One region of the Paenibacillus sp. FSL R7-0302 genome, then DNA from elsewhere that is predicted to be linked to it. Evidence: predicted binding sites of a transcription regulator. Region 1 holds the regulator's gene; each other region holds the start of a gene.
What was found. The regulator Rex, encoded in region 1, represses fermentation and respiration genes when NADH is low (regulators of the CRP and FNR family bind a similar motif). The targets are predictions, from matches to a motif close to TTGTGAAATATTTCACAA.

Region 1 (7,422 bases):
CGAGCATAACTCTATAATAAAGACCATCCAGCGTGTCTAGCGCCCTTCCGAGACTGACATGCTCTTAAGCATGTCCTGATACAAGTAGTAGTATATCACAGGTGTATATACGATTTTACATAAAGTTGTGAATATATTTAAAATTTTTGATACTAATTTCTGGATGTTTCATGCACTTATCATTTTTGCCCGGCCCATCTTCAGTTCGGAGTCCGCTTGATTTCAGCCATCATATATTCCGCAAAATCGGTTAATTCGCCCGGTTCATAGCCTTCGGCGTCCCCCGCACCGCTATATTCCTTCAGACACTGTCTAAGCAAACCGTGATAGACTTCAGGCAACTGCTGCAGCCCCCACTCCCCGCCTTCCTTCTTGGAAGAAACATGACCTTCCTGCATATAATAGAGTACCCTGCATAGATTCAGTGTGTAATACACCGGTGATTTCTTAATATTCTGCGGTGCATCATCGATATCCCTGATAATGGAATCCAGATAGTACCTGTTGTCTAGCGGCGCAAAGGCCTCGCGGATCGGCTCCCCGTACAAGATAAACCCGCGATGGTAGACTACTGTAAAATGCGCCGCCAGATCAGCATCCTCAAAGCCGCCGCACAGATAATTCTCATCAGCTCTGTACCGCTCTACATGTGCTTCCGAAAAGTGAAATTCAAAAGGCGTAGGATACACAAAATTGCGCAGGTATGTCTTAAGGACGATAGATAGTTCAATTCCGCGCTTATTCGGCAGACTGTCATGATAAGCTACAATACGCCTGGCAAGTCTATGACTGACCTCTGCGGGCAGCTTGTCATGTACGACGATCAGCAGATCGATATCGCTGGTATCGGGGTGAAAACAGCCCATCGCCAGTGAGCCATGCACGTAAATTCCCGACAGATTCTCCCCCAGCTCCTCCTTGAACAGATCCACCGCCTGATACAAATATGCCAATATTTCCAATTTCATCAACCTCCTTGTTACATTCAACATGCAAGTTATTGATAGCAGATTAGGGATTACTTTTAATATATCAATTGATATATCTCAGAAGTGAAGGGGTACCGATTTCCTTCATCCCTCACCGTCAAAATAATAAAATAACCCCACAAAGTGGGGCTTTAGCGTAGGTGATGACTCAGGTACTTTGCGGGGACCTCAAAACATATAAATTTATCTGTTAAAAAAACGGAAGAACAGATAAACTGTTCCCCCGCATGTATTCTTCCGCTGAGCGCTTAGCTTAACGGTTCGGCAGACTGTACCCCTCACCGATGGCGCTGCCATCCTTGAAGCGGTAGAAGCTGTAATAGAATCGCCCGTCTTTTTTGTAAAATAGCTGCCAGGCATATTCCCCGTTGTATACACCGGGCAGCAGCCGTTCAATCGTAATGTCCGGCAGCTGAGCGGCTATGATTCCGCGCATTTTCTCTTCTGAGGTGCCATTGCTCAGTTCCTCAGCATACAGGTCGTTGTCGCCTCCGGCAGGCTTGCCCTCCAAGGTGAAACGGACCCACACCATCAGATCGGTCCCTGCTTCATTCTTGCCGGTCAGCACCCAGTAGATCTCATTCTCATTCCAGACAGATTTCTGGGCCTTGGTAACCTCTGTTAGTCCGGCACGCGCCCGGGCCAGCTCCTTGGCCTCACTCCGCTCGTTCCACTGGTCCTTCATAATGTAGGCATAGAACTGGCTTAGTCCGAACAGAAGGAGCAGCACCACGGTAATCCCCAGCCAGATCCATCTTCTCCTCTTCTTCTTCACCACGCTGCTTCCTTTCCCGTTCCCCTGAATTACCGTTTAAGCAGGCTCTCGAACGTCTCCTGTGCTTTGCGGCGGATGGCTTCTTCATCAAGTGTCAGGCATTGTCCATGCTTCACAACCTGTCGGCCGTTCACCCATACATGCTCCACATCCTTGGCACTTGCCGAATATACGGCATGGGAGAGCAGATCGGTATGCGGCAGCAGATGCGGCTGGTCAATATCAAGTGCGATGAAGTCGGCCTTCATTCCTGCGGCAAGCCGGCCTACCCCGCTTAGGAAAATAGACTGCGCCCCATACTCCGTAGCCATCAGAAGCGCCTCAGGAGCCGGTACCGCTGTGGGATCACCGCTTACGCCCTTGTGAATCAGAGCCGCCAGCCTCATCTCTTCGAACATATCCAGATTGTTGTTGCTTGCCGCGCCGTCTGTACCCAGGGAGACCTTAATCCCGGCTCTCAGCAGTTCAGGAACACGCGCAACCCCGCTGGCCAGCTTCAGGTTACTGCCGGGGTTATGCGACACGCCAACGTTATGGCGGGCCAGAATCCCGATCTCTTCATCGTTCAGATGAACCCCGTGGGCAATGAGCGAAGGACGGGTGAACATCCCGAGCTTCTCCAGATGTGCGACCGGACGCAGGCCATAGTCGGCCACGTTCTGCTCCACTTCATGGCGCGTCTCGGACATATGGGTGTGCATTGGCAAGTCCAGATCATGGGCAGCCTGCACAAACTTCATGAAAAACTCTGGAGGACAGGTGTACGGGGCGTGCGGTGAGAGCATGGTCGTAATTCTGCCGTCAGCCTTGCCGTGCCAGTTACGGGCAAAAGCAATCGCCTCAGCGAGCTTGGATTGCTGTACCTCTTCCGGGCACAGCCCAATTACGCCGCGCATCAACACCGCACGAATACCGGACTGCTCGGTCACTTCCGCTACCCGGTCCATATGATCATACATATCGAGGAAGGTGGTTGTGCCGCCCTTCAGCATCTCCAGCACGGACAACGAGGTTCCCCAATATACATCATCACCAGTGAATTTCTCTTCCATCGGCCACATCTTCTCCTGCAGCCAAGACTGAAGCACCATATCGTCGCCATATCCGCGCAGCAGTGACATTGCAGTATGACCATGGGTATTGACCAGACCAGGCATGAACAGCAGACGGCTGCCGTCTACGACCTGTGCGCCATCCTCCACTGCCGGCTCAGCTTCACCTATGTAAGTAATCAATTCATTCTCCAGGGTCATGTACCCGCTCAGAACCGGCTTGTCACTGCCCGGAACCAGGAAGTGCCCATTCTTGATTATCGTGATCTTACTGCTCATCTTCAGCCTCATCCTTTCCATCATGCAAATAATAAGCCAAGCTCTGCAGATCTGTGGTGAAATCTGCGGCATGAATCCGGATATTGGCAGGCGTCTTGAGAATAACCGGTGCGAAGTTCAGAATCGCCTCGATACCGGAATCGACAAGAATATCAGCTACGTTCTGGGCTTCGCTGTCGGGCACGGTAATAATCCCGATCCGGATGCCCTGCGAGCGGATTGTACTGCTTAGCTCCTCCATCGGCTGCACAACCAGCGAGTTGATTTGCTGGCCCACCTTCGGCGGGTAGGCATCGAAGATGGCAGTAATCTTCATTGTATCCTTTAAGTAAGCGTTGTAGTTTGACAAGGCATGACCGAGATTACCGGCTCCAACCAGTGCAACATTAATTTGCTGGTCAAGCTTCAGGATATGGCGGATCTTCTCAATCAGATAAGATACATCATAGCCGATGCCTTTTCTGCCAAAATCACCGAAATAAGCCAAATCCTTGCGGATCTGGGCGGGATTCAGATCAAGCTTCTGGCCCAGCTCCTGAGAAGAGACTGTGGAGATTTCACGTTTTTGGAGATCGTTCAGGAAACGCAGGTACACTGGGAGCCTGCGCACGACGGCCTCCGATATTTTATCCGATTTCATGTATTCTCCTCCTTCAAGTTGATGTAACATCACAAATTCGCTTCATGTAATGCCGATTATAGCAACCGTGCCCCGCCGCCTGCCGGAGTGGCAGGGCAGGCGGGAACGGATCTTCAGGTTAATCATGACTTATTAATAATAGCAATAGCAGATGAATTAGGAAACCCCGCCGTCATCCAGCCATTCGGCAATTCTCGGGACCATCTGCTCGGTGAGCATATGCTCCATCTTGGGACCGGGGAGCGAGTACAGGAAGTACTTTCCGTAATGCGATTCGATGACTCTGGTATCGTACACAATTACGATGCCCCGGTCCTGCGCCGTGCGGACCAGCCGCCCGAAGCCCTGCTTGAAGCGGATGACGGCCTGCGGCACGGACAGCTTCATGAACGGATTCTTCTTCTGTGCCTGAAGCAGCTCCGACTTCGCTTCTGCCAGCGGGTGATTCGGCGGCTGGAACGGCAGTCTGACAATCGCCAGGCAGGTCAATGCTTCTCCCGGGATATCCACCCCTTCCCAGAAGCTGCTGGTACCCAGCAAGACCGAAGCCGGGCTATCCTGGAAGCGGCGGATCAGCTTGCTCCGGCTGCCGCCTTCCACGCCTTGTCCCAGCACCGCGATATCCTGTGAGGCAAGTGCCTCCTTCAGCGGTTCATACACCTGGCGCAGCATCTTGTAGGAGGTGAACAGCACCAGCATCCGCCCCCGTGTTGTTACAGCTGTCTCGGCAAGGGAGTGCACGAGGGTGTCCACAAAGCGGGCATCCCCTATACTTCCCTTGACGCTCGGGAAGTCCCGGGGAATGACCAGGAGCGCCTGCTCACGATACTTGAATGGCGATGGAAGCAGTGCAGTCATCAGACGCCGCTGCTCGGCAGCCTCGCCAAGACCCAGGTTATCGATCATGAACTGGAAGGATTTATCCACAGATAAGGTGGCCGAGGTCAGGATAATGCTCTTCTTCTTATCGAAGAACAGCTCCCTGAGCTGGGTGCTGACATCTACGGGAACAGCATACATTTGCAGCGACTTCCCCTTATAATTACCGCTTCCCTCCAGCCAATACACAATATTCTCATCGTTCAGGCTCATGAAGAAGCGGATCTGCTCTCTAATGGATGCCAGATCCTTGAATAACCCGCCGATATCGGTCACAAGGCTGTCTGAGGAGGATTGGCTGTCCGTGTCACGCATCTCACTGAGCATTTTGTCGCCCTTGCGGATGATATCGCTCAGACTGAGGTTCAGTGTATTCTCAAGGGCAGCCAGCTCCTCCCAATCCTTCGGCTTCTTGCCCGGCTGCAGGCGTGCCACCAGTTGGCCTGCTTCACCGGCCCCGGCATCGCTGCGCTCGGGCAGCAGGCTGAAGAGCCGGTCACTAAGCGCATCCCAGGACTCCTTCACCGTCAGCAGATCTGGATAGATCCGGTCGATCACGCCGCTCCATTCGGAAGCCTGCTCACTGCCCGAAGACTGCAGACTCTGGCGGAGGGCAGGCAGCTGCCCGCTCCGGCTATCCTTATAGAGACGGGTGAGGGTATGGGCGAATGTGAAATATTTCATCTGCATGCCAAGATGCTTGCCGGCAATATCCTCCAGATGATGGGCTTCATCAATAACAAGATGGTCGTACGCCGGAAGAAGCTGATGCCCGGCTTTGACATCTGCGAACAGCTTGGAGTGATTGGTGACCACCACATCGGAGATCCCGGCTTCATGCTTGGCCCGGTGGTAATAGCATTTGCGGAACCAGGGACAGGCGCGTCCCAGGCAGGAGTCGGTATCACTGGCTACAGTCTCCCAGAAATCGCCGCCCCGTCCGCTTAAGTTAAGCTCCTCATCATCGCCGGTCGTCGTCTGGGTCAGCCAGACGAGCATTTGCGCAGCGGTGAGCGCTTCTTCCCTTGGACTCGTAAAGTCCTTTTTGTTCATTCTATGTTCGAACTTGCGCAGACACAAATAGTGCCCTCTTCCCTTAAAGATGGAGGCCTTGAACGGGAACGGCACAACGCTGGTTAAGAGCGGGATATCCCGCTCCCGCAGCTGATCCTGAAGGTTAATGGTATGAGTGCTGACCATCACCTTCTGATTACTTTTCACACTATGGTAGATGGCCGGAAGCAGATAACCCAGCGATTTGCCGGTGCCTGTTCCCGCTTCAATCAGCAGATGCTTGTCCTGCTCAAGCGCTGTAATGACCTCATGGATCATCAGCTCCTGGGCTTCCCGGCTCTCATACTGGGGAAGAACAGCCTTCAGCCGCTTGGTTACCTCATCCATATATTCTTCAAAGGTAATATTCTCCAGCGGATTGACGCTTCCTTCCTCCCGTGGCGTAGCCAGCTCTGCCCAGTCCCCCACAGCCAGCGCAAGCTGGCGGTAGAAGCTCAGCTCACCTTCCGGCTGAAAGGTCTCCATCTCCCGCTCCCGCAGCAGACCGTCGAAATACCAGGCCAGATCACTGTCTTCGTCCGCGAACAGCTCATTCAGCCGCTGAATCGTCAAGAGCGGCAGACTCTGCAGCTCTTCCAGACATTTGAGCAGCACAATAGCCGTGGCAAGCGCATCACTGTCCGCCTGATGGGGACGGTCATGCGTAATGCCGAAGTGGCTGCTTACCGCGCCAAGCTGATAGGTGCTCAGCGAGGGAAAGCATATTTTGAGAAAATCGATCGTATCCAGAATCCGCCCCTGAAACGGCAGGTAGCCGCAGCGGTCCAGCGCATTCTGCAAAAAATGAAAATCAAACGCGACATTGTGTCCAACGAGGACGACATCATCCAGCAGCGGCACCAGCTCCATCATCATCTCATCGAGCTCCGGCGCATCCTGTACATCGCTGTCTGTAATTCCGGTCAGGCCCGTAATAAAAGGAGGAATTGGCGCTCCGGGCTTGACATAGGAACCATACACCCGGGAGATCGTCCCGTCTTCTTCTATAATGGCAAGGCCAACCTGAATGATCTCTCCCACAGATTGGGTTCCCGTAGTTTCAAAATCAAGCACGGCAAATTTCATTATAAGTTCTATTCCCTTTCACTTGAGACTCTTTATCAGCATAACAGAAGTTACGAAAAAAGGCGATGCACACCCCGGGAAACGGGGCACATCGCCTAAAGAAACCGAGGATAAATTATAAAAGCGAAACCAGCTGATGGCCAAACTCCAGCTTCCCGCCCCGCCTGCGGCATACCTCCAGATTCACATTCGGCTCCGGCAGATCCGGGTCATGCAGCAGCGACAGGCTGAACAGCTCACTGGCCTCATTGAAGCGTTCCTGGGAAGCCCGGATACAGCCCAGCGCATTATAGATCATCGCCTTCAGCTTTTCCTCACGGATCAGGCCCAGCATGTGATTCAGATGTCCCCAGGCGGTATCGCCTTCTCCCTCCTGCAGATAAGCCATGGCCAGATACAGGCGGGCAGCGAGGCTGTCCGGATACTGTGCCGTAACCTCCCTGAACTGTTCAATGCATTTGCGGTACATCAGCAGCTTGTAATAGCCCTGGCCTCTGACAAAAGCATCCATCCCAAGCTCGGGCGCTTCCTCTTCCGGCAGCTCGTCTGGCGGAGCCTGAAAATCCGCCTGTTCCCGGAACTCGCTCAGCTTCTCGGCGAAGACCAGCCATTCGTCCATTACATTATCACTGATTCGGTGGAGCATATTATACTTGGATAAAAGATCGC
Region 2 (7,422 bases), 2.6 Mb from region 1:
TCTGGAAATGCTGTTGGAGCTAACAAATATAGAAAAACTTCTTCAATTGATGAAGCAAGTCTATTTAAAAATCCAGATGGAACAATTAAAATCCAGATTGGAGATGGAAAAAAGATTTATACACTTACCCAATCTCAAGTTAATGAATTAAAAGCAATAGAAAACCTTGATCAAAGGTGGGCTGCAGGTAGCATTAAGAATAATACTGAAAGTTTGGTTGAGCATTATTTTAAGCATAAAGATGAAGTCAACGCAACTAGTTTAACTCAATATCTTAATAAAGCAGAGGGTTTTAAGCAGAATTTGAGAGGTGCTAATTCATATTACGTTGATGGTTATATTGAAGGTGTTAAAAGATATGTAAAGAATGGAAAGTATATAGATTTAGCACCAGATGGTTCAATAGTATCATATGGTAGCAGATGAGGTGAGGGCTATGGAAGGTTGGAGAAGTATGAAAATACCTGGAATTGCATCGATACGAAAATGTGTCGCTGAATTTGAAGTTCAGGAATTAGAGAAAACCCCATATTCAAAATTTAAAGTGAAAATTTTTGAGGGGATGAAAGGAGAATTAACAGGCTATACAAATTTGTTGATAAAGGATATTGATGGTTGCCCCTATCCTGGTTTAGGAAGAGGTTTTAACATCGAAGATACATTAAAAAATACTATAATAAATTTTCTTGAGACACTTAGTCAAAAAGAATTATGGCATGAAGATGAGTTTACAATAGCAGACCCATTCGATTTTTAGATTAACCAACAACCTTGGGAGGCCCAGAGCCTTTCAAGGTTGTTTTGATTGGCGAACTTTACTAATAATGGTTAACTAAATACACCCTTCTGCGCAACATTTGTAAAGTAAATAACCGGCCAACAAGGTTTTTTTCAATAGAAAACCATCACCAATATCATCCAATCAGAATTAAAAACACGGAACCCCCCCCATAACGACTACCCCGCATAAGCGAAGACTACATCAGCCCCACTTCCCGTTATTTAATATCCCTTTCTACTGCTTGTTCCAACAGCCGAAATTCATTCCTATAAAACTCAATCAAGCCGTCCCGCTTCATCCATGCCAGCTCTCTGGACAGGGCGCTGCGGTCTACATCCAGATACTCGGCCATGGCTTCCCGGTCAAAGGGAATCTTAAAAGTCTCTGTTCCGCTTTCGCGCATCACTCTTGTTAAATAAGTTAAAACCTTATCCCGGATCGTCGGCATAATCAGACAATCATTCCGGTCATGCATTTCTAAAGCCCGTTCTGCGATACTGTCAAACAGATTGCCAAGTAATTGTTCGTGACCCATACATAGCTTCGTACAACGGCTCAATATGTTTTGGATAGGAATAAACAGAACTTTAAGCGGTTCTATTGCCTTGACGGACATAGGGCATCTCCTTCCACGGCTGGCCGCTGTCAGAACAGCGGTATATCCGCCCGGATGATGGAGGGATACAATAATTTGTTTTCCTTTGACGTTCAATTTCGTACTTTGAGCGGTACCCTGCAATATGATGCCGACATCATCAACGAAATCGCCCTCCCGGACTACCATCTCATCTTTTGCATATTCTTTCCGTGTGGCTGACAGACATTTTAGCATTTGGGAAATATCATCTGGGGAAATCCCCGCAAACAAACGTGATTGACACAGGGAAGCTAAGTTATTCATGAGCGGCTTCTCGTTGCATGTGCAACATCCTTTTTCTTTTTACTATACTATATTAATTATACATACACACGAAGTTTAGCCACCTTGTCTAACGTCAGAACGGAGGAAGAACCATGCAAACGAAAGAAGATTCAATCAAAGCGAGAAATAGGCTGTTAGCTACCAAGGTTATTAAGAATCTGCAAAACAGAAAGTTTGAGGCTTATTACTGTGATAACGCCATAGAAGCTGCAGAAAAGGCACTATCCTTAATTGAGGAACATTCTTCGGTATCTTGGGGCGGGTCAGTCACGCTGGAGGACATCGGGCTTCTTGATCGGGTCCGCCAAGGCAGCTATACAGTCATTGATCGTGATACAGCGCAAACGATGGAGGAACGTTATGATCTCATGCGCCACTCTCTTTTGTGCGACACCTATTTAACCAGCTTCAACGCGGTTAGCGAAGATGGGATATTGGTCAATATCGACAGTGTGGGCAATCGGGCGGCAGCGATTACTTTTGGACCGAGAAGTGTGGTTGCTGTCGTTGGGATGAATAAGGTGTGCAAGACCGCTGAAGACGCAGTAATTAGAGCCAGAACCTACGCCGCCCCCATTAATGCAAGCCGTTGTTCGAGTTCGTCCAGCCCATTTTTACATTCACCGCAAAAAACGCCCTGCCTGATCAATGGTGCTTGCGCAGATTGTAAATCAGAGGATTGTATCTGTTCTTACATCGTCGAAACAAGAATGTGTAAAACAGCGGGGAGAATAAAGGTTATCCTCGTTGGTGAATCTTTGGGATTTTAATTTTTTCGGCACCGTTCGGGTAATTTCTCGAATTGGTGTCTTTTTGTTAGTTTTGATTCTATGTCTCAGCACACCTCCCTCCAAAATTCCCCGCCGCAATGTTATATTAGTTGTAGTTATAGTTGCACAAAAGACAAGGAGAACCCATGAACATTAAAGTATTGATCGTAGAGGATGACCCGATGGTGGCGAAGTTCAACCGGCATTATCTGGAGCAGGTTCCGGGCTTTGAGTATGCGGGCTGGGCGGCGACAGGGGATGAAGCGAGAACTATGCTGGAGGAGCAGCAGGTAGATCTGGTGCTGCTGGATATTTATATGCCGCGCGTCAGCGGGCTGCAGCTGCTCTCTGCACTGCGGGAGCAGGGGAGCAAGGTGGATATCATTGTGATCTCCGCCGCCAGTGACAATGCCAGCATCCGCAAAGCGCTGCAGAACGGGGCCGTGGATTATTTGATCAAGCCGTTTGAGTTTGCCCGCTTTCAGGCGGCCTTGTCGGCGTATCGTGAGGATTATAAGCTGATGCACAAGGAGCATCTCAGCCAGGAGCAGCTGGATAAGCTGCTACGGCATTCGCTGGGAACGGAAGAGGAGAAGTCCGCTGCCCTGCCGCTGCCCAAGGGACTTGCCGAGGGCACCCTGGAGAGCATCTGGAGCACGATTAACCGGCTGGAGAGCCCGGTGTTCTCCACGGAGGATATCAGCAGCCATGCGCCCATCTCGCGGATCTCGGTCCGTAAGTATCTGGCTTTTCTGACGGAGGCAGGGATTCTGGAAATGGAGCTTAGCTACGGGGCGGTAGGCAGGCCGGTGTATATGTATAAGGTGAGACCTGAAGGGCATGAACTTATCCGTAAATATCTATGAGCGTTCTCTTTAAATAAAACGGAGTCACGGTTGCCCCAGGCTGCCCCAGGCGTTCCATGACTCCATATAGCCGTCACAGTAGCTGTGAAGGTTAATTAAGCTATTAAGCTATGCCATACATAAGCGTACGCAGCATCACTCGAAGGCCTGCTGCAGAGCCAGCGGACTAAACTCGTTAATGATTTTGTAGGCTACCAGGTGCGGGTTGTTCATGTCATTGTCATAGATAATCATGTGATGCTTGCCCTTCAAAATAATGTCGAACCGCTGCTTCCGGTCGGCCTGGACAATGGTAATGTAATAGCTGTACTTGTTGTCTGTGCTCACATTGCGGGCGGATTTCATCAGGCGGACGCCGGAGAAATCATCGTAAATCTGCTTAATCGCTTCCGGCTCAGTAAGCACAACGTCCTTCTGTTCACCGGGAACAGAAGACAGGCGGGTAATTTCCAGAGCGGCGATATCTTCCAGACGGACGGTTCGGGTAACTACTCTTTTGAATGAAGTATAGCGGCTCGCGGTGTAGCTCATCAGGGAGACACCGGCTGCTGCCAGAACAGCACCGGCCAGCCAATATTTTTCGCTTTTTTCCATAGTTTCTGCTCCTCCTAGTGATACGGTTGTATAAGCTCCAATTATAAATCTATAAACACATTCAAGCAAATTCACTACCTTTATTTACTTTATCATTTCTTTAATTACTAAATATTCTTGTCAGGGCTCCTTCAGGTTATGATGATTGTGAAAATATGCACAATTACAATTGGAGGAGAACAGAATGAACAGAAAGAGATGGGGAAGCCTGCTGGGCAAGGGGCTGCTGCTGGCAAGTCTGGTGGTATTGCCTGCATGTAACAGCACCAAAGGGGAGTCTACGGACATCGTAATTATCGGCGGCGGCGGCGCGGGAATGACTGCTGCCATTGAAGCGCATAATCAGGGAGCCAAGGTGATACTAGTCGAAAAAATGCCTATGCTTGGAGGAAACACCGTCCGTGCGGAAGGCGGATTGAATGCGGCAGGAACACCTTATCAGGTGGCTGCCGGAATCAAGGACAGTCCGGAGCTGCATTTCGAGGATACCATGAAGGGCGGCAAGAATCTCAATAACCCGGATCTGGTCAGAACGCTTACGAACGGCGCGGCGGCTTCGGTGGAGTGGCTGAAGGAGAATGGAGCCGAGTTGTCTGAGGTGGGACGCGCAGGCGGGGCAAGCGTGAACCGGATTCACCGTCCGGCAGGCGGAGAAGCGGCAGGGAATTTCATCGTAGTCGCGCTGAAGAAGAAGCTGGAGGAGTACAAAATTGATGTGCGCCTGCGGACGACTGCCGATGAGATCGTCAAGAATAAGGACGGCGTGGTTACCGGAGTGAAGGTGACGGATAAGGATGGCAAGCAGTACACGATCAGTGCGAATTCCGTTATTCTGGCGGCCGGCGGTTTTGGAGCCAATATGGACATGATCAAGGGGTACCAGCCGAAGCTGGAAGGGTTCTCCACCACTAACCATCCGGGCGCAACCGGCGATGGTACAACGATGGCAGAGAAGATCGGTGCCAAGCTGGTAGACATGAAGGAGATTCAGATTCATCCGACCACCATTCCGAATCAAGGCGTGCTGATCACAGAAGGGGTACGCGGAGACGGTGCAATTCTGGTCAATAGCGAAGGCAAGCGCTTCACGAATGAACTGCTGACCCGCGATGTTGTGTCCCAGAATATTCTGGCCCAGTCCGGCAAAGTAGCTTATCTGATCTTCAATGATGAGCTGCGTGCGAACCTGAAGGCAACCGAGGTTTATTTTGGAATGGATCTGGTCAAAGAAGCGGCAACACCTGAAGAATTGGCGGCACAGATCGGTGTAGACGGCCAAGCACTGGCAGATACACTGAATACGTATAATGGCTTTGTTGCTTCCGGTAAGGATACAGAGTTTGAACGGCCGGATCTTAAGTTGTCTTTTGAAAAGGGTAAATATTACGCAATTCAGGTAACACCGGGAATCCACCATACCATGGGCGGAGTAGCGATTAACACTCAGGCTCAGGTACTGGATACCAAGGATCAGGTCATTGCCGGGCTGTATGCTGCGGGCGAAGTAACCGGCGGAGTACACGGCGCGAACCGTCTGGGCGGTAATGCTCTGGCAGACATCACTACCTTCGGGCGGATTGCAGCGGATGAAGCTGTGAAGGCACTTAAGAAATAGGAACTTTTAGAAGGAGGAATTACTCATGCACAAGTGGACAAAAACCTTGCTGTTCTCTGCCCTCGCGGCTGCAACAGTACTAACGGCGGGCTGCTCTTCATCTTCCGGCAAGTATGTGGACGGGACATATGATGGTACAGGCAAAGGGGTCAAGAGTGATATTAAAGTGGCGGTAGAGATCAAGGATGAGAAGATCGACGCTATTACCGTAGAGGAGCATAAGGAGACGCAGGCGATGATCGATGCGGCCGTGGAGAATACGATTCCTGAAATTATTGAAAAACAAACCACAGAAGGCGTAGACGCTCTCTCTGGTGCTTCCGGCTCCAGCGGCGGAATTATTGAAGCGGTGACCCAGGCGCTGGAACAGGCCAAGAAGCAGTAAGTCATCATTCAATTGCTTATAAAAGAGTTGTGGTCATATCACCCGAGCAAGCCCAGCCCTCCTGTCTCCGGCAGAACGGCTGGGCTTGCTGCATAGTTCCATCCCCAGGAAGCGATTCCCGGGAGTAGCTTTACAAATTCAGGTTCAACTAATATAGTTCGAATGGTATAGGAACATGGGACATGAAGGGAGGTCTTCGCACAAGTGGCCAGGAAAAAAAGCTACAGTCTGCGCACAATGATTGCCGTCATGGTGTCTGCCGTTGTTCTGCTGGTATTGCTGATTTTATATTTTATTTTCCGCAATCAGATTATTCCGCAGACCCGGCAGGCGCTGGAGGATAAGGCGATTACGATTGCCCGTACCATCGCCCTGATTCCGCTGGTCTCGGAGGGACTCAGTGAAGGCAACAGCAAGGAGATTCAGGACTACACCTCAAGAATCGCCCGCCGTAATGATATTATGTTCGTGGTAGTGACAGATATGAAGGGAATCCGCTATTCCCATCCGGATGCCTCGCTGGTCGGTCTGCCCTTTGCGGGAGGCGGTCAGGAGATATCGCTGCGCGGAGGGGAGAGTATCTCCGAAGGGGCCGGGCCGCTCGGCAGATCCCTGCGCGGCTTCGTGCCGGTCTATAACAACCGGGGGCATCAGGTGGGAGTGGTCATTGCCGGTCTGTCCCTGGAGCGGGTCGAGCGGCTGGTCCTGATGAATGAGTGGACGATTATTGCGATTCTGGTCTCGGGAGCCTTGCTTGGAGCGGGAGGAGCATTCATCCTCGCAGCCCGGATCAAGCGGATGGTGTTCGGGATGGAGCCGGAGGACATCTCCAAGCTGCTCCAGGAACGCAGTGCGATGCTGGAATCCACGCGCGAGGGAATTATTGCCGTAGATCAGGAGGCGCGGATCACCATCCTTAATATGGAGGCGCAGCGGCTTCTGAGGGCAGCGGGGATTGGCGGGAGCGCCATGAACCGGCAGATTGCCGAGTATTGGCCGGAGCTGGGTCTGGAGCGGGTATTGGCTGAGGGAGAAGGAATACAGGACCGGGAGCTGGAGCTGGGAGACAGCTCTCTATTGGTGAACAGCCTTCCTGTCCGTGTTAACGGTAATATTGTTGGCGCGATTGCCACCTTCCGGGATGAGACCGAGCTGGCTGTGCTGGCGGAGAAGCTGTCGGGAGTCTCGGTCTATGCAGAAGCGCTGCGCTCCGGTGCCCATGAGTTCATGAACAAGCTGCACGTGATAATGGGCATGACACATATGGGCCTGTATGATGAGCTGCAGCAATATATTCTGGGGACGGTAAGCAACTACCAGAAGGAGATCGGGGCGATTACGAGACAGATCAAGGACCCGGTGATGGCCGGATTTCTGCTGGGGAAGCTGAGCCGGGCGCGCGAAGCGGGAATCGAGCTGCTGTTGACCGGGGACAGCTATCTGCCGGAGCCGGCCGATCCGCAGGTGATTCATGAGCTGATTACGATTG
Region 3 (7,422 bases), on a different contig from region 1:
AAGCTGTTGGACCGGGAAGAGCCTGTGAATTATGCGCCGCTGTATGAAGACCATCTGGATATTCCGTCCAAAATCAACCGCATCGTCACGGAGATCTACCGTGGCGCGGGAGTAGCCTTCTCTCCGGCAGCCAAGCGCAGTCTCGCTGTCATTGACCGGCTGGGTCTGCACCATCTTCAAGTCTGCATGGCCAAAACCCCGTATTCCTTCTCGGATCAGCCCCGGCTGCTCGGCGCACCGGAAGGCTTCACTATGGGCGTCCGGGATATTACCTTGTCCCTCGGGGCAGGATTCGCTGTAGTGATCACCGGGAACATGGTCACGATGCCGGGTCTCCCCGCCAAGCCCGCAGCAGAAGGCCTGCTGGTCGATGAGGAGGGCGTAATTTCGGGTCTGGAATAAGACAGCATCAGCTAATAGTTGTAGTTTGGCCTCACTTTACCGTAGATATGCTGCGGAGGGTGAGGCTTTTTTGTATGCCAAAACAAACATGTCTTTCAAGGCACAACCCCAGCATGAAAATGAGCAGCGCGCCTAAAAACAGAACGAACACAATGGGACTGGGCGCGCCGCGTAGGCCGAATGTAATCGAAAAACCGATCACAATTGAACCGGGAGCGCCGCGTAGGCCAAATGTAATCGAAAAACCGATCACAATGGGACCGGGCGCGCCGCATAAGCCAAATGTAATCGAAAAACCGATCACAATGGGACCGGGCGCGCCGCATAAGCCAAATGTAATCGAAAAACCGATCACAATTGGACCGGGTGCGCCACGTAAGCCAAATGTAATCGAAAAACCGATCACAATTGGACTGGGCGCGCCACGTAGGCCAAATGTAATCGAAAAACCGATCACAATGGGACTGGGTGCGCCACGTAAGCGGAATGTAATCGAAAAACCGATCCCAATTGAACAGGATGTGCCGGGTGCGCCGCGTAGGCCAAATGTAATCGAAAAACCGATCACAATTGGACCGGGCGCGCCGCGTAGGCCAAATGTAATCGAAAAACCGATCACAATTGGACCGGGAGCGCCGCATAAGCCAAATGTAATCGAAAAACCGATCACAATTGGACCATGGGAGCGCCGCATAAGCCAAATGTAATCGAAAAACCGATCACAATTGAACCGGGCGTGCCGCGTAGGCCAAATGTAATCGAAAAACCGATCACAATGGGACCGGGCGCGCCGCGTAGGCCAGATTCCCTCTTGTTGTTTCCTGCTCCTGGCAGACATAATGCCCCTCCTCCGGGGGAAACTAAGCCAAGGTTGAAGAGGGAATCGGCGGCACAATTGGAGTGGATGATGTGGTGGAACTCCAAAGTGATTAAAATTTGAAATTGTGAACAATGTGAGAAAAATCACAATAACTCTTGCAATGTGATAAATATCACAATATAATCAGTGTATAAAGTGAAAACAATCACAAATGCATAGTTTTATAAGCACAGTCACGAGCTCACAAGCCCTACTAAATAAGCTTTTCAACTTGGAGGAGGAAGAAATCATGAAAGTAGCAGTTATTGGATGTACCCACGCCGGAACGGCCGCCATTGTAAATACCGCACAGTTATACCCGGATGCACAGATTACGGTGTACGAGCGCAACGATAATATCTCATTCCTGTCTTGCGGCATTGCCTTATACGTTGGCGGTGTGGTCAAGGACCCGCAGGGACTATTCTATTCCTCCCCGGAACAGCTGGCTGCGCTGGGTGTGCAGACGAAGATGCGCCATGAGGTAATCAACATTGATACCGCCCGCAAAACCTTGAAAGCCCGCAACCTCGTGACCGGCGAGGAAATGGAAGATACTTATGACAAATTGATTATGACAACAGGCTCATGGCCGATTGTGCCTAAGCTTGAAGGAATAGAGATGGAGGGCATCCTGCTCTCGAAGAACTACAATCACTCCAACACCATTATCGAAGAAGCGCAGAAGGTGAAAAGAATTACTGTGGTCGGTGCCGGATATATCGGGGTCGAGCTGGTGGAGGCTTTTCAGATGAACGGCAAGGAAGTTACGCTGATTGATGGGGAAGACCGCATCCTGAGCAAATATCTCGATGAAGAGTTCACCGCACCGATCCAGCAGTCGCTTGAGGATCACGGCATTAAGCTGGCGCTGGGCGAGAAGGTCGCCTCCTTCGCTGGTGAGAACGGAAGAGTGACCAAGGTGATTACGAGCAAGGGTGAACATGAGACCGATCTGGTGATTCTCTGCATCGGCTTCCGTCCGAATACCGAGTTGCTGAAGGGTCAAGTGGATATGCTGCCGAACGGCGCGATTATGGTTAACGATTATATGCAGACCAGCCTGCCGGATGTCTATGCTGCCGGTGACAGCTGTGCGATTCATTACAATCCGACGGGTAAACACGCGTATATCCCGCTGGCCACCAACGCAGTGCGTATGGGAACGCTGGTTGCCCGCAATCTGGTCTCGAACACGATCCCTTACATGGGTACGCAAGGAACGTCGGGTATCAAGATCTACGAGGACAATATTGCCGGAACCGGACTGACTGAAGAGGCTGCCAAGGCTGAAGGGATGGATGCGGAAAGTGTCATGCTGATCGACAACTACCGTCCGGAGTTCATGCCAACCTTTGAGCAGGTTCAGGTAAAAGTGGTCTTTGACCGTGCCACCCGCCGCATTCTGGGCGCGCAGATTATGTCCAAGATGGATCTGACGCAGTCGATCAATACCGTATCGGTCTGCATCCAGAATAAGATGACTGTAGACCAGCTTGGCTTCATCGACTTCTTCTTCCAGCCGCATTACAACAAGCCTTGGAACTTCCTGAACACCGCAGGCCTCCAGGCTCTGCCGAAACTTGCTGCAGTCAAAGAGCCAGTACACGCATAATTGTAAAATATAAAATGTTCTGCCGGAGCCCATTCAGGGCTCTTTTTTTGATGCGGCAATAGACAAGGAGAGCTGCCTCTCAAGTCAACTTCGACTTGTTGAGGCAGCTCAACTTTAACGATACGTGTCGATTACGATTGATTGCGATACCCGGAGATTATATTCTTGACGGCGATAGGATTGCTGTCTGTGGGTCCAATCTCAATAGCAGGCAGGGCCGTTGCGTTTGCGGTTGTCAGATCAATCGGGCGAATCGCTCTTGATTCTCCCACATAAGCCTTAGTGTCGGAGAAGAATGCCAGATCGCCGACAGAAGTAAGCGGAACGAACCGGGTCTGGGCGCGTGTAGTGTTGAAGATTTGCAGACCTCCCGTCGGTAAAGAAGTTGGTTGAATTGTGACCCCAATATACACTTGCCTACGCGAAAGCCGGATTTTATCCTGGCCTTTATAACTGGTGACATCTGGAAGGGCATTGCCATATATGGTTCCCATCCAATCAGCGTACAGGTCATTAAATAGTTTCAGATAGCCTCTATCGTTTTCCGTGGTGCAAAACAATAATTTGTTGTCCAGGTAGACGCCGGATACCGTGTTATCCAGCAAACTTGAGGTCGTAGGCTCGCCTTGTACATCACCGTCATAAAAACAGAGCATACCGGTCTTTCCAAGAGCGATTAGCGAATACCCCTCCGGGTGGACGACCAGTGGATTGTGTGCCGTGTCAAAGGTGAGCTGAAATTGGGACCCGTATGGATGAACGCTGTCATCCTCAATGGATATGGCGGCGACATAATCTCTTCCATCGGCAACCTTACAGGCTACATACATATAGGAGCTATTCTCATTGCTCGCCAAGGCGAAAGGCCGGCCTGGACCGACATCCACATTTTTCAAAACCGTATTCGTAGGAGAATCAATAATCGTAACGTTCTTATCTCCATAATTCGCCACATAGGCTTTCTTGCCATTCGAAGCAACCAAGACTGCAACGGGACGGGCAGGATTGGAGCTCATATTGCCCACGGGAACCGTATTGAGAATGCTATGGGATCTCGTATCAATAATGGAGAGTGAACCGATGCGGGTATTCGCTACGAATAGCTTCTTCTCGTCGGGGTCCATAGCCATAGCGCCAGGGTTAGCACCTACCTGAATCCGCTTGATGATCCGATCTTCTGCAGGATCAATAACAGCGACATAGCCATGTTGATAGTCAATTTCATAAGTCACGTAGACATAAGGATCGCGTGAGGGTAATTTCCTGTTGCTTGCTTCTGCCTTGTTTAAATTCATGGATTAATCCCCTTTCCTGGTGTTGAACCGGATGGACTTCCCGGACCCGGAGGACCGGCTGGCCAGATGGGCAGGCGCACCAGATGGAATACGGATGCCGCATTTGGAAGTCTGCTGTAGGGTATGTATGAATTCTCCAGCCCGACTAGCATAATGTCCTGCCAGATTGTCAAAAAGGGCGGAAATAACGAAGAATAATAGAATCCCACGAGGAAAGCCCATAGGAAAGAACTGCCTCTTTAGGGGAGACATCCGTTTTCTCTTTGTACCGCAGCACCAGCTTTTATGGTAAATTTGACATGTCAGTGAAAACTTTCACGTGGTTTTTATGATAGTGACTTTTATCACGTAAATGTGATTGGGATCACGTTACAATGGCATAAAGGAACAAATTTTAAGTAATTAGAAGGGGATAGGAATCATGGCTTATAACAAACCGCAGGGAATCGCTGAAGTCACGGTAGAGAACGGAGTGAAGAAGGCACATAATCCGCTCAGCACTGTACTCATTCTTGGTTTCTTGGGAGGAGCGTTTATCGCGCTCGGATTTTTGCTGGATATTCGTGTCATTGCAGGTGCGCCTGCCGAGTGGGGGTCCATTGCCAACTTTATCGGAGCAGCCGTATTCCCGGTCGGACTGATCCTGGTGCTGCTTGCCGGAGGGGAACTGCTGACAGGGAATATGATGGCGGTGCCGCTGGCGTTCATTGCGAAGAAGATTTCGTTCTGGGAAGTCATTAAGAACCTCGTGCTGATCACACTCAGCAACCTGGCGGGTGCCTTATTCGTCGCTTATTTCTTCGGTCACATCGTTGGTCTTACATCAGATGGCGTGTATCTGGAGAAGCTGGTAAGTATGGCGGAGCATAAGATCGATGCTACGTTCCTGCAGGCTTTTATCTCCGGGATCGGCTGTAACTGGCTCGTAGCGCTGGCGGTATGGCTGTCGTACGGGGCAGACAATTTCAGCGGCAAAATCCTCGGTATCTGGTTCCCGACCATGGCGTTTGTAGCCATCGGCTTCCAGCACGTTGTAGCTAACATGTTCCTTATCCCTGCTGCGATCTTCGAAGGACATTTCACCTGGGGCCAGTATGTGGCCAACTTCGTTCCGGTCTGGCTGGGCAATCTGACGGGCGGCGCAATCTTCGTGGCTGCGGCGTACTGGATGGCTTATCTGCGCAAGGAGCCGGGTGCTGTGAGCCCAGCCGCAGGCGTACCTGCTGCTGGATTGAAGAAACACGCTTAATCTACAGATTTTGACCCGGTGTGAATCACATCGCTGGTCTGTAACATAGCTTGGCCTAAGCACTTCCTGCTTCTCGGCACCCTGCACCAAGGGATTCGTAGAGACAGGGAGTGTTTTTGTATCGGGTACAGCAGGATCATCCTCCGGACAAAACAAAATTCACCGTGCAATCCGATTCGGGGGAACGAAATCGGATCTCACGGTGAATAAAATAGGGAGTGTTTCATATGGTTCATTACCCCGGCTTCCGGGGAACGAATCAGTGCGGGCGAGGTATTTTTCTTTACGTGTGAAAGAGCGGGTTATAGAATATTAATATCGCTGGCGGCGGTGAAGACAGGATTGATTTTCAATAGGATAATTCCCTGGTTTCCCGCGATACAGCATTAACGCGTATGCTTGCCCCGCCCCCTGTTTTGGGATGATACTGGATGGATTAATGACAGCTATGTTACAGGGGATGACAGACAAGATATGAGATTCATGCAGGCCTATCCGAAGGAAATTAAAGTATTTTTGATTGCCAGTCTTATTAATGCTACCGGCAGTGCGCTGATGTGGCCGCTGGTTACAATGTATGTATTCGATGAACTGGGACGCAGTATGAAGGACGCGGGAATTGTGCTGCTGGTGCAGTCACTCGGCGGGATTGCCGGTCAGCTGCTGGGCGGTTCGTTGTATCATAAGGTAGGAGTGAACCGCCTGATTGTCGGCGCATTAGCGATGAATGCCTTGACGCTGTTTGCCCTCCCGTGGGCGAGCGGAAGCTGGAGCGTATTCATAATCGTCATGGGTCTGATGGGATTGTTCAACTCCCTCTCCCTCCCGGCGATCCAGGCGTTTATCGGTTTCCGGTTCGCGGAGCAGCGCGCAGAGCTGTTCAATATCATCTATGTTGCCAATAATATAGGGGTAGCCCTGGGAACCGCGCTGAGCGGCTTCCTGGGCAATTATATGCTGAGCTTTGTGCTCAACGGGGTGACCTCGGCCGTATTTGCCGGATTCTTCTTCGTCTATCTGCGCAAGGTAGGGACGGCACCGGCTCATAGCACAGTATCGAAAAAGCAACCGCAGCATGAAGTGTCGGGCTGGAGACTCCTCGGCCATATACGGATCTATCTGTTCATGGCGGTGGGCTCGATGTTCCTGCTGATCGGCAATTCGATCTGGAACAGCGGAGTCTCGCCGTTCATTATCTCGGAAGGCTGGTCGAAGCAGCTATACGGCTTCCTCTGGACGCTGAACGGCGTGCTGATCTTCGCGGCGCAGCCGCTGGTCAGCCTGATCAAGCGCGGGTTCGCGCAGACGTCAACCGCGCAGATGACAGCAAGCGCCGTCTTTTACCTGGGCGGGTATGCTGTAATTCTGTTTATGCCAAGCTATCCGGGGATGCTGCTGGGTATGGTGCTGGCTACCCTTGGGGAGATGCTGATCTCTCCGGCGATGCCTTCCTTCATCTCGGAGCATGCCCAGCGCAGCGCGCCGTTCTATCTCGGACTGAGCGGCGGAATTGGCGCAATCGGCCGTGTCATCGGGCCTTATCTGATGGGTGTTCAGTTCGACAGGGGCGGTCTTGCGCCAACCGGCTGGCTGGCTTGCGGCATGGCTGTGCTGTCCGTAGGATTCTTCGCGCTCCACGCCTATATGAACCGTTCCGCTGTACAGCTTGAGCGCAGGGCTGCATAATCGTTCATGCTGCAACTAATCCTTTTACTAACTGCTTAGTAAGGCAAGGGGTGTATAATAATGCAACCAATTAACAGAGATGCTGCACTGCTTATCCGGCCCTCCGAAATCAAGGATGCCCGTGAGCTGATCGTGCTCGATAATATGATCTGGACGGAGAATACAACCCCGGGTCCGCTGATGTGGCGCTCTCGGGAGGACTATCTGCTGCATGCGCCGCCCGGCTCCCAGCTTGTGGCCTTGCAGGACGGGGAGCTATGCGGTTATGTCGGCTTCGGCTGTCCCAGCGGGATGGAGAGCAACCGCCATGTATGCG

Region 2: a site for Rex is predicted at 4,079-4,096, ahead of MKY96_RS19845 (flavocytochrome c). Genes of this name have one in related genera too.
Region 3: a site for Rex is predicted at 4,475-4,492, ahead of MKY96_RS31110 (formate/nitrite transporter family protein). Genes of this name have one in related genera too.

The regions. Positions count from the first base shown of each region.
Region 1 is NZ_JBBOWB010000001.1:1,939,604-1,947,025, reverse strand. It holds gene MKY96_RS08330 (aminoglycoside adenylyltransferase domain-containing protein) at 201-962, opposite strand; gene MKY96_RS08325 (cell wall elongation regulator TseB-like domain-containing protein) at 1,243-1,764, opposite strand; gene MKY96_RS08320 (amidohydrolase) at 1,794-3,095, opposite strand; gene MKY96_RS08315 (redox-sensing transcriptional repressor Rex) at 3,085-3,735, opposite strand; gene dinG (ATP-dependent DNA helicase DinG) at 3,892-6,753, opposite strand; gene MKY96_RS08305 (tetratricopeptide repeat protein) at 6,869-7,422, opposite strand, start outside.
Region 2 is NZ_JBBOWB010000001.1:4,577,859-4,585,280, reverse strand. It holds gene MKY96_RS19875 (RHS repeat-associated core domain-containing protein) at 1-426, shown strand, start outside; gene MKY96_RS19870 (hypothetical protein) at 413-757, shown strand; gene MKY96_RS19865 (Crp/Fnr family transcriptional regulator) at 999-1,682, opposite strand; gene MKY96_RS19860 (lactate utilization protein) at 1,796-2,473, shown strand; gene MKY96_RS19855 (response regulator) at 2,620-3,339, shown strand; gene MKY96_RS19850 (hypothetical protein) at 3,475-3,933, opposite strand; gene MKY96_RS19845 (flavocytochrome c) at 4,118-5,548, shown strand; gene MKY96_RS19840 (FMN-binding protein) at 5,574-5,933, shown strand; gene dcuS (DcuS/MalK family sensor histidine kinase) at 6,138-7,422, shown strand, end outside.
Region 3 is NZ_JBBOWB010000002.1:1,209,668-1,217,089, forward strand. It holds gene MKY96_RS31090 (formate--tetrahydrofolate ligase) at 1-402, shown strand, start outside; gene MKY96_RS31095 (hypothetical protein) at 555-1,109, shown strand; gene MKY96_RS31100 (FAD-dependent oxidoreductase) at 1,512-2,876, shown strand; gene MKY96_RS31105 (YncE family protein) at 3,008-4,171, opposite strand; gene MKY96_RS31110 (formate/nitrite transporter family protein) at 4,593-5,420, shown strand; gene MKY96_RS31115 (MFS transporter) at 5,895-7,106, shown strand; gene MKY96_RS31120 (GNAT family N-acetyltransferase) at 7,167-7,422, shown strand, end outside.